DNA from 2 places in the Joostella sp. CR20 genome. Region 2 is predicted to be linked to the other one. Evidence: riboswitches for the same ligand, from Rfam matches in the RefSeq annotation. Region 2 holds a riboswitch; the other holds the start of a gene.
The links. Region 2 has a riboswitch for cobalamin ahead of JMA43_RS05405 (TonB-dependent receptor plug domain-containing protein). Riboswitches for the same ligand answer to the same signal wherever they lie in the genome.
Positions count from the first base shown of each region.

Region 1: linked by a shared signal. The riboswitch ahead of metE (5-methyltetrahydropteroyltriglutamate--homocysteine S-methyltransferase) and the one ahead of JMA43_RS05405 (TonB-dependent receptor plug domain-containing protein) in region 2 are both predicted to bind cobalamin.

Region 1 is NZ_JAESVF010000004.1:226,021-235,423, forward strand. Features, by position in the region: gene gyrB (DNA topoisomerase (ATP-hydrolyzing) subunit B) at 1-202, shown strand, start outside; gene JMA43_RS08070 (DUF6588 family protein) at 351-1,370, shown strand; gene mdh (malate dehydrogenase) at 1,470-2,396, shown strand; gene secDF (protein translocase subunit SecDF) at 2,550-5,528, shown strand; cobalamin riboswitch at 5,789-5,971, shown strand; gene metE (5-methyltetrahydropteroyltriglutamate--homocysteine S-methyltransferase) at 6,107-8,422, shown strand; gene JMA43_RS08090 (DUF192 domain-containing protein) at 8,642-9,136, opposite strand; gene lgt (prolipoprotein diacylglyceryl transferase) at 9,133-9,403, opposite strand, start outside.
Region 2 is NZ_JAESVF010000002.1:286,737-296,139, reverse strand. Features, by position in the region: gene JMA43_RS05410 (S41 family peptidase) at 1-1,256, shown strand, start outside; gene JMA43_RS05405 (TonB-dependent receptor plug domain-containing protein) at 1,356-3,236, opposite strand; cobalamin riboswitch at 3,305-3,555, opposite strand; gene JMA43_RS05400 (ABC transporter substrate-binding protein) at 3,631-4,815, shown strand; gene JMA43_RS05395 (FecCD family ABC transporter permease) at 4,812-5,843, shown strand; gene JMA43_RS05390 (ABC transporter ATP-binding protein) at 5,863-6,675, shown strand; gene JMA43_RS05385 (endonuclease/exonuclease/phosphatase family protein) at 6,681-7,514, opposite strand; gene JMA43_RS05380 (sulfatase family protein) at 7,569-9,227, opposite strand; gene JMA43_RS05375 (prolyl oligopeptidase family serine peptidase) at 9,239-9,403, opposite strand, start outside.

The DNA of each region.
Region 1 (9,403 bases), on a different contig from region 2:
ACGTTACAAAGGTCTTGGAGAGATGAATGCTGAGCAATTATGGGATACAACTATGAATCCTGAGTTTAGAACACTTAGAAGAGTTACTATTGATAGCGGAAGTGAAGCAGATAGAATTTTCTCTATGTTGATGGGAGATGAAGTACCACCGCGTAGAGAATTTATCGAGAAAAATGCAGTATACGCAAATATCGACGCTTAATTCTTACGAACTATAATAAATAAAAATGCCACCTTTTTGGGTGGTATTTTTTGTTTTAAAATTGTCTTTTGTTATTTGCAATTTGCACATATTCCTAATTTTTTAAATTGTATTCCCTATTTTGCAGTCATAATAAAAACAATAACCAATGATAAAAAAAATATTGCTAGCAGTTACCGTAACATGTTGTTCGGTTACAATGTATGCACAAGATAGTTTTGATGCTTTACTTGCAGCGGGAGTCGACGATGCACAACGTTTTACCAACGATTATTTAGCACCAGGAACCGATGCTTTAATGTATGGAATAAACAACGGTTGGTATAACACTGCCAAAGTGAAACCACTTTTAGGGTTTGAAATTTCTGTGATGGCAAATGCAGGAATTATCAATAAAGATCAAGAGTCGTTTGTGATGAATGTAAACGATTACGATAATGTTGCATTCACAAATGGTGCAACTTCACAAAGTGTAGGGACTGTTTTAGGTGAAAATAATCCGTCGGTGTTTGTAGATGTCACGTATGACGATCCTATTTTTGGAGATCAAACAGTAACAATAGAATTGCCAAACGGATTGGCTGCTGAAGGGATTAGTTTTTTACCAACAGCATTTATCCAAGGGAGTATAGGTTTGTCGTTTGGAACAGAATTTAAAGCACGATTTACACCAAAAATTAAGGCTGATGATACCGAAATTGGAATGTATGGTTTTGCTTTGCAACACGATTTTACACATTGGTTGCCAGCCGATAAGTTATTACCTGTAGCAATTTCTGGATTGGTGGCGTATACACATCTCGATGGAACATACGATTTTACAGAAACTTCTGGGATTGAGGGTGAAAATCAGCGTTTGGAAAACGATACTAATACATGGTTGTTTCAAATGATTGCTTCTACGCGACTTCCTATAATTAATTTTTACGGCGGACTCGGTTATTTAAGCGGAAAATCTAGCTCGGATGTTTTAGGAACTTATATTGTTACTGATGGAATTTTGCAATCCGAAGCAATTGTCGATCCGTATTCGGTTTCGAGTAAAGTTTCAGGCGTTAGAGCCACTTTAGGAACTCGTTTAAAATTAGGCTTTTTCAGAATACATGCCGATTATACTTTTGCTGAATACGATAGTGCTTCTTTGGGCTTAAGTTTTGGTATCAGATAGTATTTTTATAACATATTTAATAATTTTCAAAGCTACTGATTGTGTTAAAATTAGTAGCTTTGTGCATATTAAACATTCTAATTAATTAAAATAATATATATGAAAGTTACAGTTGTAGGAGCAGGAGCAGTAGGTGCTAGCTGCGCAGAGTACATCGCTATTAAAGATTTTGCATCAGAAGTAGTTATATTAGACATTAAAGAAGGTTTTGCTGAAGGAAAAGCAATGGACTTAATGCAAACAGCTTCTTTAAATGGTTTCGATACAAAAATTACAGGAACAACGAATGATTATTCTAAAACTGCTAATTCTGATATCGCAGTAATTACAAGTGGAATTCCACGTAAGCCAGGAATGACACGTGAGGAACTTATCGGAATTAATGCAGGAATCGTAAAAGACGTTTCTAGCAATTTAATCAAACACTCTCCAAACGTAACAATTATTGTTGTAAGTAATCCTATGGATACGATGACATATTTGGTACACAAAACAACTGGACTTCCGAAGAATAAAATTATCGGAATGGGAGGAGCTTTAGATAGCGCTCGTTTTAAATACCGTTTGGCAGAAGCTTTAGAAGCACCAATTTCTGACGTTGACGGAATGGTAATTGGAGGTCATAGCGATACAGGAATGTTGCCACTTACGCGTTTAGCAACTAGAAATAGTGTGCCTGTAGCCGAGTTTTTATCGGCAGAGCGTTTAGAGCAAGTTAAAGAAGATACCAAAGTTGGAGGTGCTACTTTAACAAAATTATTAGGTACAAGTGCATGGTACGCACCAGGAGCTGCAGTATCTGGATTGGTACAAGCAATTGCTTGTGATCAGAAAAAAATGTTCCCATGTTCAACTTTATTAGATGGAGAATACGGACTTTCAGATATTTGTATTGGAGCACCAGTAATTTTAGGAAAAGACGGTATCGAGAAGATTGTTGAAATCGAATTGTCTGAAGATGAGAAAGCTAAGTTGCAAGAAAGTGCAGAAGGAGTAAGAAAAACAAACGGACTTTTAGAGCTGTAAATTTCGCTTCTACATACAAGAATTTTAAAAAATCCTACAAAGTTTAATTTTGTAGGATTTTTTGTGTTTAAAACTTCAAAAAAATAATTGTCAGTTCATATCGTAAACGCTATATTTGTCCGTTTTTAAAATTGACCATTAAATAAATTTAGAATGCAGAATAAAGGACTTATTAGGCTGTTTGCTATTTTGTTTGGTATTGTAAGTATCTATCAATTGTCGTTTACTTTTGTTGCAAACAAGGTAGAAGGCGAGGCAGAAACATATGCTTTAAACAAAATTTCAGATGCAGAAGAGAACTACGTAGCGAAGCGAGAAGCCGAAGAATCTAGGTATTTAGACTCTCTTGGGAATCAAGAAGTGTTTAACCTTGGATTTGCTAAATTTACCTACACCGAGGTAAAAGAAAAAGAATTAAACAAAGGATTAGACCTTAAAGGAGGTATTAATGTAATTCTTCAAATATCTGTAAAAGATATCTTGAAAGGATTGGCAAACAATACCAAAGATCCTGTGTTTAACAAAGCATTAGCACAAGCTGATGAAGCTTCAAAAAACAGTCAAGATGATTATGTTGATTTGTTTTTTCAAGAATTCGAAAAAATAAGCGGTGGTTCTACAAAATTAGCCTCTCCTGATATTTTTGCGAATAAATCTTTAAGCGAAGAAATTAACTTCCAAATGACAGATGATCAGGTGCAGCCTATCATCCGTAGAAAAATTGACGAATCTATCGTTTCTGCATTTGAAGTACTTCGTAAGCGTATTGATAAATTTGGTGTTACACAACCAAACATTCAGCGTTTAGGGACTTCTGGGCGTATTTTGGTTGAATTACCAGGTGCGAAAGACGTAGATCGTGTAAAGAACTTATTACAAAGTACAGCGCAATTAGAGTTCTGGGAAACTTATAAAGCAGACCAAGTAGCTCCATTTTTAATTGCAGCAAACAATACTTTAAAAGACATCGTAAAAACCGATACAAAAGAAGAAGTTAAAGAAGATAGTACTTCTGAAATCGATTCTTTACTTTCGGATGCTACTCAAGATTCTTTAGACTTAGCAAACCAAGTAAATCCACTTTTCGATTTATTAGTAAGTGGTGGAGCACAAGGTTCACCAGTAATTGCTATGGTTGCTACAAAAGATACTGCGAAGTTTAATGAGTATATTAAAATGCCTCAAGTAAGGCAGCAACTTCCAAGTAACCTTCAGTATGCAAAATTTGCATGGGGAATTCCTGTAAAAGATGCTCCTGTAGTTGAATTGTATGCATTAAAAGGTAACAGAGAAAACACTCCAGATATGAGTGGAGATGTAATTACTGATGCTGCACAAGCATACGATATGGCGGGAAGACCAGCTGTTTCTATGCAGATGAATTCTAGAGGAGCTAAAATTTGGGAAGACCTTACAGGGAAAGCTTTTAGAGAAGGTGGAAATATTGCTATTGTTTTAGATAACATTGTGTATTCTGCACCTGGAGTTTCTAAAGGAGCTATTACTGGAGGAAATTCTGAAATTTCTGGAAACTTTACTTTAGAAGAAGCAGACGATTTAGCTAACGTATTAAGAGCAGGTAAACTTCCTGCATCTGCAGATATTATCCAATCGGAGGTAGTTGGACCATCATTAGGGCAAGAAGCTATCGACAGCGGGATGTTCTCATTTATCGTAGCAATGGTACTTGTTTTAATTTGGATGCTTGTTTACTACGGTAGAGCAGGATTGTTTGCAGACATTGCTTTGGTATTCAATATTGTGTTGATTTTTGGAGTGTTAGCAGGTTTAGGAGCTGTGTTAACTTTACCAGGAATTGCGGGTATCGTATTAACTATCGGTATGTCGGTAGATGCCAACGTAATTATTTTTGAACGTATTAAAGAAGAATTAAGAGCTGGAAAAGGACAAATGCAAGCTATTGCAGATGGATTTAGTAATGCACTTTCTTCAATTCTAGATGCAAATATTACAACTGGATTAACAGCTATTATCTTATTATTGTTCGGAACAGGACCTATTCAAGGTTTTGCAACTACATTAATTATAGGTATTGCTACTTCATTGTTTACTGCAATTTTTGTAACTCGTTTATTAATTGAGTGGAATGTTAAAGGAGGTCAAAACCCATTAACATTTACAACTGCTGTTACAAAAGCGTTACCAAAAAATCCAAACTTCGACTTTTTGGCAAAACGTAAAATTGCATACATCATTTCTGGAGTTTTAATCCTAATTAGTTTAACATCTTTATTTACTAAAGGTTTAGAAGGTGGTGTTGATTTTGTTGGAGGACGTTCGTACCAAGTACGTTTTGTAAACCCTGTAAACCCTTCTGATATTGCTGCTGATTTAGACGGTGTATTTGGAAATACAGAGGTGAAAACTTTTGGAGATGCAAACCAAGTTAAGATTACTACAAAATATAAAGTTGATGAAGAAGGAACGGCTGTAGATGAAGAAATTCAAAAAAGCTTGTTTGATGCTGTTAAAAAGTATCTTCCTGAAGGAACAACTTATGGTGAGTTTTCTAATGGTAGTGGTGCAGATAAGATTGGAATTTTACAGTCTATCAAAGTAGGACCAACTATTGCAGATGATATTAAGAAGAACGCTGTTTGGGCAATTATCGGTTCTTTAGCGGTAGTATTCTTATATATCTTATTACGTTTCCGTAGATGGCAATTCTCTTTAGGAGCTGTTGCTGCGGTATTCCATGATGTATTAATTGTATTAGGAATCTTCTCTATTACTTCTAGTATTATGCCATTTAATATGGAGGTTGACCAAGCGTTTATTGCTGCAATCTTAACGGTTATTGGATATTCGTTGAATGATACCGTAATTGTTTTTGACCGTATTAGAGAGGTTGTGAAGCTTAAAGGATGGAGCGGTGGAGACAATGCTAATGAGGCATTGAACAGTACTTTGAGTAGAACATTAAATACTTCGTTAACTACCTTGGTAGTATTATTGGCTATCTTCATCTTTGGAGGTGAGTCGTTAAGAGGATTTATGTTTGCCATGATTGTTGGTATTGCTGTAGGTACATATTCATCGTTGTTTATTGCAACTCCTGTTATGTTTGATACATTGAACAACAAAGGGAAAAAGAAGAAAGCTGACGAATAGTTAGTTACTACATAAAATGTAAAAAGACCGCCTTATTGGCGGTCTTTTTTTTGTAATAGGGATTGTAGCGGTTAGCTTTTGGCAAACTTTAGTTTGTGGTTTGCCAAATACTAAAAGCGTAAAGCCCGGTACCGCCATTGCAAATGGTGGTAATTACCCTAATAATTATAACAATTTAAATTTTTAGTGTGAACTATGCACTTGTGGTGGTTCGCTATATTTTTATTACGTAGCTTTGTGGGGTAATTGGTTCTTTACATATTGATCAGTCTAATTACGGTTTTACTTAAGGTAAATTAATAGGGAATTGTGTGAAAATCACAAGCTGTCGCGCAACTGTAAGTAACGAGATAGTTTTTGCCAAAAGATCCACTGTTTTTTAAAAATGGGAAGGAGGTAAAAATGTTACAAGCCAGGAGACCTGCCGGAATTATATTGAAAATGCTTTCGCGACCTAAAGCAGTATTCAAGATTGATAGTGAACACCCTTTGTTGGGGTGAGCTGTGCTATTGATTATTGTTTTTGGTTGTAGAATGCTTTGTGAAGCCAAAGTGTTTAACAATTTAAAAACAAAAAAATGACTACACACATTTTGGGCTACCCGCGTATTGGTGCCAAAAGAGAGCTTAAAAAAGCTTGTGAGCAGTACTGGTCTGGGCAGATTGGTATAGACGATTTGCTAGCAGTTGGTGCTCAAATTCGAAAGGAAAACTGGCAATTGCAAAAAGAAGCTGGTATTGATTTAATTCCTACAAACGACTTTTCTTTTTACGATCAAGTTTTAGACATGTCGCTTACTATTGGCGCTATTCCGAAGCGTTTTGAGGAGGTTGCAAATGCAACTACAAATCCGTTAGATTTATACTTTGCCATGGCTCGAGGTTATCAAAAAAATGGTCTTGATATTACTGCGATGGAAATGACCAAATGGTTTGATACCAACTATCATTATTTGGTGCCAGAGTTTTATAAAAATCAGAAATTTAAGCTTTCTCATACTAAGTTTTTAGATGAATTTAAAGAGGCGAAAGCACAAGGGGTAAATGCAAAACCTGTGTTTATAGGTCCTGTTTCTTACCTTTTACTCGGAAAAGCTAAAGAAACTGGATTTGAAAAATTAGATTTGATTGATGATTTATTGTCTGTTTACATTGATATTTTTACTGAATTAGAAAAGCAAGGTGCAACGTGGATTCAAATTGATGAACCTTTTTTAGTTATGGATTTATCTGAAAAAGAGCGTCAAATATTCGAGCGTGTTTACCAAACGCTGGCGGATAAATTTCCTGCATTAAAATTTATACTTACCACTTATTTTGAAGGTTTACATAAAAATGCTTCGTGGGTTGTGAAGCTCCCGGTAGAGGTGTTGCATTTGGATTTAGTTCGAGGTTTTGAGCAATTGGATACAGTATTAAATATTGTTCCTGATACTTTAAAACTGTCGCTTGGTGTTGTAGATGGAAGAAACATTTGGAAAAACGATTTGCAAGCTTCTAAAGCAATTCTTGAAAATGCAATTTCAAAACTTGGAGTTGAAAGAGTTTTGGTCGCACCATCATGTTCGTTATTACACGTTCCTTTTGATTTGGATAACGAGCCAGAAACAACTTCGCTTACTTCGGAAATTAAAAACTGGTTGGCTTTTGCAAAACAAAAACTAACGGAAGTTGCTGTACTATCTGCTTTAGTGGAAGAAGAGCTTCCTGAAGAAATTCAAAGTTTTTATAATGCTAATAAGTTGGCAATGGATTCTAAACGTAATTCAGAATTAATTCATAACGAAATTGTAAAAGTAGCTGTTGGAGCAATTTCGGAGGGCGATAGTCATCGTGAGGCAAGTTTCGAAACTCGTCAGCCGTTGCAACACGATGCGCTAAAACTTCCTTTGTTGCCAACCACAACCATTGGGTCTTTTCCGCAAACTAAAGAAATTCGATTGTTGCGCTCTAAATTAAAGAAAGGCGAAATAACTGAAGAAGCGTACAACGAAGCTATCGGGCAAGAAATTGAGAAGTCTATCTCTTGGCAGGAAGAACTCGGTATCGATGTGTTGGTGCATGGAGAGTTTGAACGAAATGATATGGTTGAGTATTTCGGCGAACAGTTAAGCGGATTTGCATTTACGAAGTTTGGTTGGGTGCAGAGTTACGGTTCTAGGGCTGTAAAACCACCAATTATTTACGGAGATGTGTCTAGACCAGAACCAATGACGGTTGCTTGGACAGCGTTTGCGCAAAGCTTAACCGATTTGCCAGTGAAAGGAATGCTTACGGGTCCGATTACAATTTTACAGTGGTCTTTTGTAAGAAATGACCAAGATAGAGAAACAACTGCCAATCAAATAGCTTTGGCGATTAGAGAAGAAGTAAATGATTTGGAGCGCGCTGGAATAAAAGTAATTCAAATAGATGAGCCAGCTATTCGAGAAGGTTTGCCATTGCGAAAAGAAGCATGGAAAACCTATTTAGATTGGGCGATAAAAGCGTTTAGAATTAGTGCAAGCGGAGTGGGTAATCAAACGCAAATCCATACGCATATGTGCTATTCTGAATTTAATGATATCATTGAAAGTATCGCTGCAATGGATGCTGATGTGATTACGATTGAAACATCTCGATCTCAAATGGAGTTGTTAGATGCTTTTGTGAACTTTAAATATCCAAATGAAATAGGTCCAGGAGTGTATGATATTCATTCTCCAAGAGTTCCTAATCAAACTGAGATGGAGTTTTTGATTGAGAAAGCAGCACAATTGGTACCTGTAAAAAACTTATGGGTTAACCCCGACTGCGGATTAAAAACGAGAGGTTGGAAAGAAACCAACGACGCCTTAGTTGAAATGGTTAATGCAGCAAAAGCTTTACGAAAAAAGCTTGAAGTTGTAGCTTAGTAAATAGATTTTTATGATTGTCCGCAAACTGTCATACTGCACTGTCACCTCGAGCGGAGTCGAGAGGTTATATGGTTTGATAGCTTTAAATGTGGTCTCGACTAAGCCTGTTTGTCGACAAAGGCAGGCTCGACCTGACATTTTTATCTTGGTATAATATGTTACGGATATTCAATAGATTTTAAATAAAGTTGTTCGGGAATTTATTTTCGAGCAACTTTATTTTTTCTGATAAGAAATTACATCCCCTTCGTTAATTTTCCATGCATTTGCCATTCCTCCATTAAGTTCTAAAACATATTGTGCAGGGAAGTTGGAAGGAAGCGAAGCCTCGTTCATAGGTTGTGCATTTTTCACCATGCTTACAATTTTAAAATTGCTGTCGATGTAAAGGATGTCGAGCGGAATTTCGGTGTTTTTCATGTAGAAATAACGAGGTTCAGCATCTTCAAAAACAAAAAGCATTCCTTGATTTTCTTCCATAGAATTGCGATACATTAGTCCCGTTTGTCGCTCGTATTCATTATCGGCAATTTCGATATCTATTTTAGAAACAATAATGGAATCGTTTCTGCTGATAGATAGTTCTCCTTCTTTTTTGAACGAAATCTTTTCAGTTTTAATCTCTTTTTCTGCTGAATTGTCATTGCAACTTATCAGTGTAAAACAAATAAATAACAATACTAAAACAAGGCGAACTAAGTAACTTATCATGATTGCTTTTTTGAAGGATGATACAAAAACATTAAGTAGAAACCTACCAATACAAACGGAATACTAAGCCATTGCCCCGTTGAGAAAACTCCCAAAGCCGACTCGAAACCACCTTGCGATTTTTTGTAGTATTCAGCAATAAATCTAACGGTCCAAGTTAGCACAAGCCATAAGCCAAATAAGTATCCAAGTTTATCTTTTTTATCGGTTTTCCAATAAGTGTATTGCAGAATGATAAATACAAAAACATATCCGAATGCTTCGTAT
Region 2 (9,403 bases):
AAAGTTTATTTAACGATATAGTTTACACTGCTGAGGACGACTTTTCATGGTATATCGAAGATGTAGATGCACAAGCAAACCAGTTTAGAGGAATTTCGGAATCTTATGGTTTAAACATTGGTTATTTAGTTTACAAACAACAAGGAAGCACAGACGTTGTTGCTACTGTAAGCTATGTTGTACCTGATTCTCCTGCTAGTGAAGCTGGAATAAAACGTGGCGATTTAATTTATAAAGTTGATGGTGTTGAATTAACCGAGTCAAATTACACCGTTATAAATAATATTTTTACTGAACCGTCTGTAACACTAGGACTTGGTTCGTATCAAAACGGAACATTTGTAAAAGAAGCTTCAGACAAAAGCATTACCGCAGTTTTATTATCTGAAAACCCAGTACACTTCCATTCAATTATTGAAGAAGATGGAAAGAAAATTGGATACTTAGTTTACAATAGCTTTGTAAGTACTTACCATGAAGAGTTAAACGATGTTTTTACTGAATTTAAAGCTGAAGGAATTAACGAATTAGTTTTAGACTTACGCTACAACGGTGGAGGATCTGTTTTAACGTCTTCGTTTTTAGCAAGTATGATTCAAGGAAATAGAGCAAATGGAACAACTTTCTCTAAACTTACTTTTAACGATAAGAGAAATGCAGAAAACGGAAGTATCTATCCATTTTTTGATGAGGCATATTTATATGATAAAACAACAGGTGAATACACCAATCAAGATATTCCAATTAGTCGACTTACTAATCTTACAAGATTGTACGTTTTAGGCTCTAACTACACAGCATCTGCTAGTGAAATGATTATAAACGGACTTAGACCTTTTATGGATGTAATTCTTGTAGGTAGAACTACCACAGGTAAAAACGAAGGTTCTATCACTGTTTATGATTCTGGAGTTCCTTATACAAATTCAAACAACAGAAACCCTAACCACACTGTAGGATTACAACCTATTGTTTTCCAAATATTCAATAGTTTAGATGAAAATGATTATGATGACGGGTTCGAACCAAATATTGAAGTGAATGAAGCTGCGTATGCTGCAACCATTCTTCCGTTTGGAGACCCTAATGAAGTGATGCTTCGCGCTGCTTTAGACGATATTGCTGGTACAAGTGCAAAAGGGAACCTTTTAAGAGCAAATCAACTACAATTAGAAGAAGCTGGGAAAATTAAAGGGAAGAAATTCAGTACCGAAATGTACATTTTACCAAATGAGAAAACCTTTACTCAAAAATAAAAAACCTCTCATATAAAATCAAAAAGTCTCAGCTAACGCTGAGACTTTTTTTTGGAAAACAATTTAGGGATGGTGTATTCCCTCATATACACCATCAATCTATAAACCTAACCTAAATCCTACTCTTATATTTCTTCCTCTAGTAGTATAGCCTACTAATTCATAATAATCTTCATTAAACAAGTTGTCTAAATTAAAGAACACTGTAAACTTGTTTGAAAAGTTATGACTCACATTAAAATTCACTAAAGAAAACGCATCCAACTCCACATCTTCGTAGGTGTTAAAATCGGTATCCAAACGCTCCCCTGTGTATTGGTAAGTCAGTCCTAAGTTTGTATTTTGTAACAAAGTGTACTGTACACTTGCATTTGCTTTATGCTTCGGAATACGCAATGCTACTTTATCTCTGTTTTCAGTAAATGTATAATTCGCATCAATCATTAAATTATTCATCGGTTGTATGCTTGTTTCCACCTCTACTCCATTTACGGTAAAAGCTTCTTCTTCGTTTACATACATTCCTTCATAAGTTTCAAAATTGATGGTTTTATAAGCAATAAAGTTTTCTTCTTCTCTATTAAAATACACTCCACTCAATCTAAAAATACCAGTGTTATACTCTACTCCTCCTTCTAAAGTTCTGTCTTCTTCTGGCTCTAAATCTGGATTTGCTCCAAAAGCACCAAACAATTGAGATAAAGATGGCGCGATGTAAGAAGTACTATACGAACCTAAAAACTTTAAATAACTGTTATTGTTCGCAAATTTTAAAGTGTACGAAGGGTTTAAATTGTAGGTAAAGTGACTTCCATACTCGCTATGGTTGTTTAAACGTCCACCTACATTCATATGCAATCCAAAGTCGGAAACCCAAACAACATTTGCATACGGATCGGTAATACTAAAATCGGTATCTGCACCAAGTGTCGCTTCATTTTTAATGTAGTTTAATCCTACAATAGTGTAAAACGTATCGCTAAAATTGTATTTATTAAACAAATCTACAACCGTACTATTTGCTTCGTATGCATTTGGATATGCCGAATAAATATCTCTGCTGATGTCGTTATACGAAGCATTCAATGTAACGCTTCCGTTGTTGTACTTATATTCTGGTGCAATTGCAATTCTAAATTGCTCACTCACTGAATAATCATCGCTATCTTGCTGAGGCGAAGAGCTATCGAAATCGGCTTTAAACTTATCGTAATATCCTAAAACTTTTACTGAAAAACGATCTGAAAATTGATATCCAAAATTAACATTCGAGTTGATTCGGTTAAAAGGATCCTTCTCATCTCCTATCACCGCTGAAAGTCCATCGGTATACTGATTTCCAAAACCAGCTAAATACGTAAATTTCCCAAGCGTACCATTAACAGAAGCTCTGTTTGAAAAATCTGTTAAGTTATAACTATCCTCTTCCGAAGACTGATTAGAACCGATACTACTTTCAAAATTGGCAGCAATTTTACGTTCGCCTGCGCTTTTAGTTGTAATATTAATAACCGCTGTCGCTGCGCGGTTTCCGTAAAGTGTACTAGCTGCACCTTTTACAATTTCTATCGATTCGATTTGGTTTAAATCTAACAAACGTAAATCAAAATCCATTGCAATTTGCGAAGGGTCGCTTACTTGCACACCATCAATCAACACCAATACTTGGCGGTTGTTACCACCACGTACAAAATACGAAAGGTTTTGGCCTGCATTACTACGGCTTCCGTTAATTTCAATACCACTTTTAGTATTAATAACTTCGGCTACCGAACGTCCTTGATTGCGTTGTAATTCTTCTTGAGAAATTTTAATAACTGTTTTTCCTGAGTTTTCGCGTTTTAGTTCAAAACGAGAATCTGCTACAACTACTTCTTCTAATTCTTGGATAGTTGTTTCTGTTTGATTGTTTTTTTCTTGCGCAAAAGTCCATGCAGTTACAAGACCAAATGCACAAAGAGAAAAAATTCTTTTGTTCATGCTGTTTAGTTATGTGGGAAAAAAGTATGAGTGTGTCATACGCAAACCCTTGTCCCGAAAGTTTGACATAAAATTTGTGAATCTTGGCAGGTCTCCTGGCTTACTTTTTTGTTATTATACCTTCCCATTTCTCTTCAGAAACAGTGGTTTTTTTTGAAGATAATAACAAACTGTTAAAATTATTTCTAACTTTAAACAGAAACCAACAATAGTTGGCATAAAGCTTACAGTTGCGGGAACAGCCACGGTTTCTCACCGTATTCCCTTTTAATTTAAACCCATTGAAAACAGATTTAAAACCATAAATTCGACGCAAAATTAAACAATTTCAAGAACGCCACCATTAGAAAAATATAATAATCTTAATTTTACACCTGAAAAATTAATTGCCACAATGCTAAAACACTCATACCAAATAAATAGCCTTTTTTTATTACTGCTGATTTTTTTTACAGCATGCAAAGAAGCTCCAAAAAACAGTTCAAATTTAAACTCAGAAGAAGTTGAAACTACTGATAAAAACACTTCTGTTAATGTTGAATATGCACAAGGATTTAGCATCAGTAAAAATGAAAATTTCACCACTGTAGAAGTCACTTCTCCATGGCCAAATGCTAATAAAGCGTACACGTATGCGTTAGTTCCGAAGGAAAAATTAAACTCAATAACCTTCGATGCCAATGCTTATGATGCCATAATCGCAACACCAGTTACACGACTTGTAGCAACTTCAACTACGCACATTCCTGCCATTGAACTTTTAAATATTGAAAATACTTTGATAGGTTTTCCTGGTACTAATTACATTTCTTCGGAACCAATTCGGAATAAAATTGACAACGGTAGTGTTAAAGAACTCGGTTTAAATGAAGCTATCAATACCGAAGTGCTTATCAGCTTAGAGCCAGAACTTGTAATGGGTTTTACCGTAGATGGCGAAAACAAAACCTATAAAAACATAGCTAACGCAGGAATTCCAGTTGTGTATAATGGCGATTGGGTAGAAGAAACTCCTTTGGGAAAAGCCGAATGGATTAAGCTTTTTGGAGTGTTTTTTAACAAAGAAAAACAAGCCGATAGTATTTTTAATGAAATTGCAACTGCTTACAACAATGCTAAAAAATTAGCACTACAAACTGAAGTGCAACCAACAGTTTTTAGTGGTTCTATGTTTAAAGATATTTGGTATGCACCCGCTGGCGAAAGTTGGGTAGCTCACTTTTTAAAAGACGCAAATGCTAATTATACTTGGAAAAACAGTAAAGGCACTGGCAGTCTTTCGCTTAATTTTGAAAGTGTCTTGGAAAAAGCAAAAACAACCGAATATTGGATTGGTCCTGGACAATTTACAAGCTACAACCAGTTAAAAGAGACCAATACACATTACACTCAATTTGACACTTTTAAAAACAAAAAAATATTTACTTACAGTTTAACAACGGGTGCTACGGGCGGTTTACTGTATTACGAATTGGCTCCTAACCGTCCAGATTTAGTCTTAAAAGACATCATTAAAATACTGCATCCAAACGTATTGCCTAATTACGAACCTGTATTTTTTAAGCCATTACAACCTTGAAACCCATAAAAACATACCGACTTTACTTTGCAATACTAGCCATTTTATTAGTTGTTTTTTTTCTGATAAATATTAGTTTGGGTTCCGTTCGAATTCCAATAAAACAGATTGTAACAACACTTATCGGAAGCGATATCGAAAAACAATCGTGGCAATATATCATTCTAAACTATCGCCTACCAAAAGCTTTTACAGCAGTATTGGTGGGAAGCGGACTTTCCGTTAGCGGACTGTTAATGCAAACTCTTTTTAGAAATCCGCTTGCAGGACCTTTTGTTTTAGGAATCAGCTCTGGGGCAAGTTTAGGTGTTGCACTTTTAATCATGGGGTCTTCTGTATTTGCAGGTATTTTTTCTGCATTTTTTTTAAGTAGTTATACCATCGCTATTGGAGCTACGGCAGGAAGTTTTTTAGTTTTATTAGCCATTTTCATTGTTGCGAACAAAGTGAAAGACACCATGGCGCTACTCATTATCGGACTCATGTTTGGGAGTATAACAACTGCAGTTGTAAGTGTGCTTTCATACTTTACAAGTAAAGAAAAATTACAGCAATACATCTTTTGGTCGTTTGGAAGTTTAGGGAATTTAAGTTGGAGTCAACTAGCATTTTTAGCCATTCTTTTCAGCATCGGAATATTGATAACCATTACAGTTTTAAAACCGCTAAACGCACTTCTTTTAGGTGAAAATTATGCGCAAAGTATGGGAATTCAACTTAAAAAATCAAGATACTTAATAATTATTGCTACAAGTATTCTTGCAGGTAGCATTACCGCTTTCACAGGACCAATTGCCTTTATTGGTTTGGCTGTTCCGCATTTAACCAGGCAATTGTTTAACACCCAAAATCATCATATTTTACTTCCTGCAACTGTTTTATTTGGAGCAATTTTAATGTTGGTCTGCGACACCATTGCACAATTACCAACCTCAGAATATTCATTACCAATTAACGCCATCACATCAATTGTCGGGGCGCCAGTTGTAATTTGGTTGTTGGTTAGAAAACAAAAAATGATTTTTTAATACTTTTACAAAGAGTTCAATTTTAAAAATAACGCAAATCAATTCAGAAGAAAAAAATAGCATCCTTTCAGTTACAAATCTATCTGTTGGTTACACCTCCAAAAAGGAAACAAACACTATCGGAAAGGCAATCCATTTTAGCCTAAACCCTGGTGAACTCACTGCTGTTGTTGGCGCTAACGGAATTGGAAAATCTACTTTATTACGAACAGTCGCAAAAGTACAACCTGCTTTAGACGGGGAAATTCTGATAAAAGGCAAACCAATTACGGCTTTTGAAACCCATGAATTGGCTAAAGAAATTAGTGTTGTTTTAACGGAACACATCCCTGCAAAAAGTTTGAGTGTGCAAGAAGTCATTGCGCTCGGAAGGCAACCATACACCAATTGGTTGGGAGCACTTTCTGCTGATGATATTCAGCAAGTAAAAGAAGTTGTTTCGCTAATGGGGCTCGAAAAACTACAATATAAAAAGTGTTTTGAGTTAAGCGACGGACAATTGCAACGCGTAATGATTGCTAGAGCTCTGGCTCAAGACACGAGCATTATCATTTTAGATGAACCTACAACACATCTCGATATTTACCACAAAGCCTATATTCTAAAACTGCTAAAAACGATTGCTCAAAAAACTAAAAAGACAATTTTATTTTCAACCCACGAAATTGACTTAGCTATTCAATTATGCGATTGTATGCTGATTTTAGAAGCTGAAAAATCTACTTTTGGAACTCCATGTGAATTAATCGAAAGTGGCGGTTTTGACCAACTTTTCCCTTCCGATTTAATTTCATTTGATAGTCAAACAGGGACTTTTAAAGTGAAGAAGTAGATTGATTATTTAAAATTCAAATAAGCAATTACAGGAAAATGATCTGATGGGTATTTCAAATCTTTGGAATCGCTTAAAATTCCACTTTTCAAAACATCAAAATCATTACTCGAAATAAACACAAAGTCTATTCTATTTTTAACTGGTTCATCAAAATGAAATCCATTAAAAGTTCCATCTGGGCCAAAAGCATTTTCTCCAGCTACCAGATGTGTATCTAACAATTGTTCTTTTATCTTTTTAACACCTTCTGAAGAACTATCTAAATTAAAATCTCCCGTTAATACAACAGGAAGGTTATTGGTATTGAGCGTTGCTATTTTTTGTAGAATCAACTTTGAACTTTCAAGTCGAGCCGTATGTCCAACATGATCAAAATGTGTATTGAAGACCATAAATTCCTGCCCTGACTTTTTATCTTTAAAAGTTGCATAAGTACAAATTCTATTTAGCGCTGCATCCCAACCTATCGATGGTTTTTCTGGTGTTGTAGAAAGCCAAAAAGTATTTTCATCTTTAAGAACATACTTCTCTGAATTATAAAAAAGAGCCGAATATTCCCCTTCTGTGTTTCCTTTATCTCTCCCAACGCCAACATATTTGTAATTCTTCAATCCATTTTGAATATCCTCCAATTGATGATGAAGTCCTTCTTGTGTTCCGAAAATATCAGGAGCGTAAAAGTTTAATTGCGCTATTAAAAAGTCTTTCCTGCTTTGCCAATTATTAGCATTATCCGAGGGGTTATCGTATTTGATATTATACGTCATTACTTTTAAATCTTGCGCATTTAAAAGGGAACAAACTGCAAGAAATGCAACTAATAAAAATTTATTCATTTTCAATATTCATTTAGAGCTTATTAAACTTTTCAAATAAAGAACTCATCTTAATTATTCAATTGGAGTTCCTCGCATCTTATTAAAGTTCTTGTAATTATTTTCAACTTTTTTCTTTGGTGCTTGCTCAAATTCACGTTCTGTTACTCCATATTCTTTTTGCAACTGAAGTAATTTTGTATGCAAGTTAGCAATTACATCTTTATAAGAATCGTCATCAATAGCATTGTAAAGTTCGTTTGGATCTTGTTCCAAATCGTAAAATTCCCATGTATCAATATCGTCATAAAAATGAATCAATTTATAGCGCTTGGTTTTAATTCCGTAGTGCTTCTTCACCATATGGAATGCAGGGTAATCGTAATAATGATAATACAACGCATCTCTAAAGTCATCACTCTGAACTGTTCCATCAAGCAGAGGTTTTATAGATTTTCCTTGCATGCCTTCTGTTAAATCACTTCCGCCTGCATAATCCAAAAATGTTTGTGCAAAATCTAAGTTTTGAGTTAAAGCATTTACTACAGTTCCTGCTTTAATTCCTTTTGGATATTGAATTAAAAAAGGCATGCGAAACGATTCTTCGTACATAAATCGTTTATCAAAAAATCCTTTTTCACCTAAATAAAACCCTTGATCGGAAGTATAAACAACTATTGTGTTTTCGGCCAATCCGTTTTCTTCCAAATAATCTAAAACTTTACCAACTCCATCGTCTACAGCCTTGACGGTTGCCAAATAATCTTGTAAATATCTTTGTCCTTTCCATTCTGCTAGAGCCTTTCCGTGTAAATTTGCCTCCCAAAAAGCATTGTTCTTTGGAAGATATGCTTTATTCCAAATTTGCTTTTGCCTAGCATTCATCCTATCAAAATCGTTTGGCCATGGATTATTTGACAAAAGCGTACTTGCAAACTTCTCACTGAGTTTTAAATCGTGCCCTTCATACATATCATTGTAAATCGTTTGCATTTGTTCTTGAGCTGCAATCTGATTTTCATGTTTATCAAAATACGTTGCTGGTAACGGAAATTTTATAGAATCAAAAACCGTTAAATATCGAAGCGGCGGCATCCAATTTCTGTGAGGTGCTTTATGATGAAGCATCATAAAAAACGGTTTTTCATCAGCTCTTTCAGATTTTAACCAACTAATTGCATCCTCAGTAATAATATCGGTGGCGTACCCTTCAATACGAATAGAATCGCCCATTTTAACAAAATCTGGATTGTAATAATGCCCTTGATCATCAATAATATTCCAATAATCAAATCCTTGTGGATACCCGTACAGATGCCATTTTCCCACCAATGCTGTTTGATATCCTAGTTGTTTTAATTTCTTTGGAAGCGTAGGCTGATCACCATCAAAACGTTCTCCATTTTGTCGAAATCCGTTAATATGACTATGTTTCCCTGTAAGAATAACCGCCCTACTTGGACCACAAATCGAGTTGGTACAATACGTATGATTAAATATAGCTCCGTTTTTAGCAATTCGATCAATATTAGGCGTTGGTGCTAATTTACTTAACTCCGAACCATAAGCGCTAATCGCTTGATAAGCATGGTCGTCGGCCATGATAAACAAAATATTGGGAGGAGTATTGTTTTCAATAGTCGTGGCAATTTTAGCTTCATCTGTTTTAGTTTCCTTACAACTTATCAAACTAAGAAAACCTAAAATTATAAGTGCTTTTAAACGTAAGTTCATGAAGTTAAATTTTATTTTGAAACGTTCATTTTAGTTGAAATATTCTCTTTTTCAACAACAGTGCTAGCAATAAACTTGGCAATTTCATTTGTATATTGATAAGCCAAGTTTGCCCAATCGTGATTTCCTTCAGGATCTGTAGCCAACAAATACGGTTTATTCAAACTTTCAAGTTT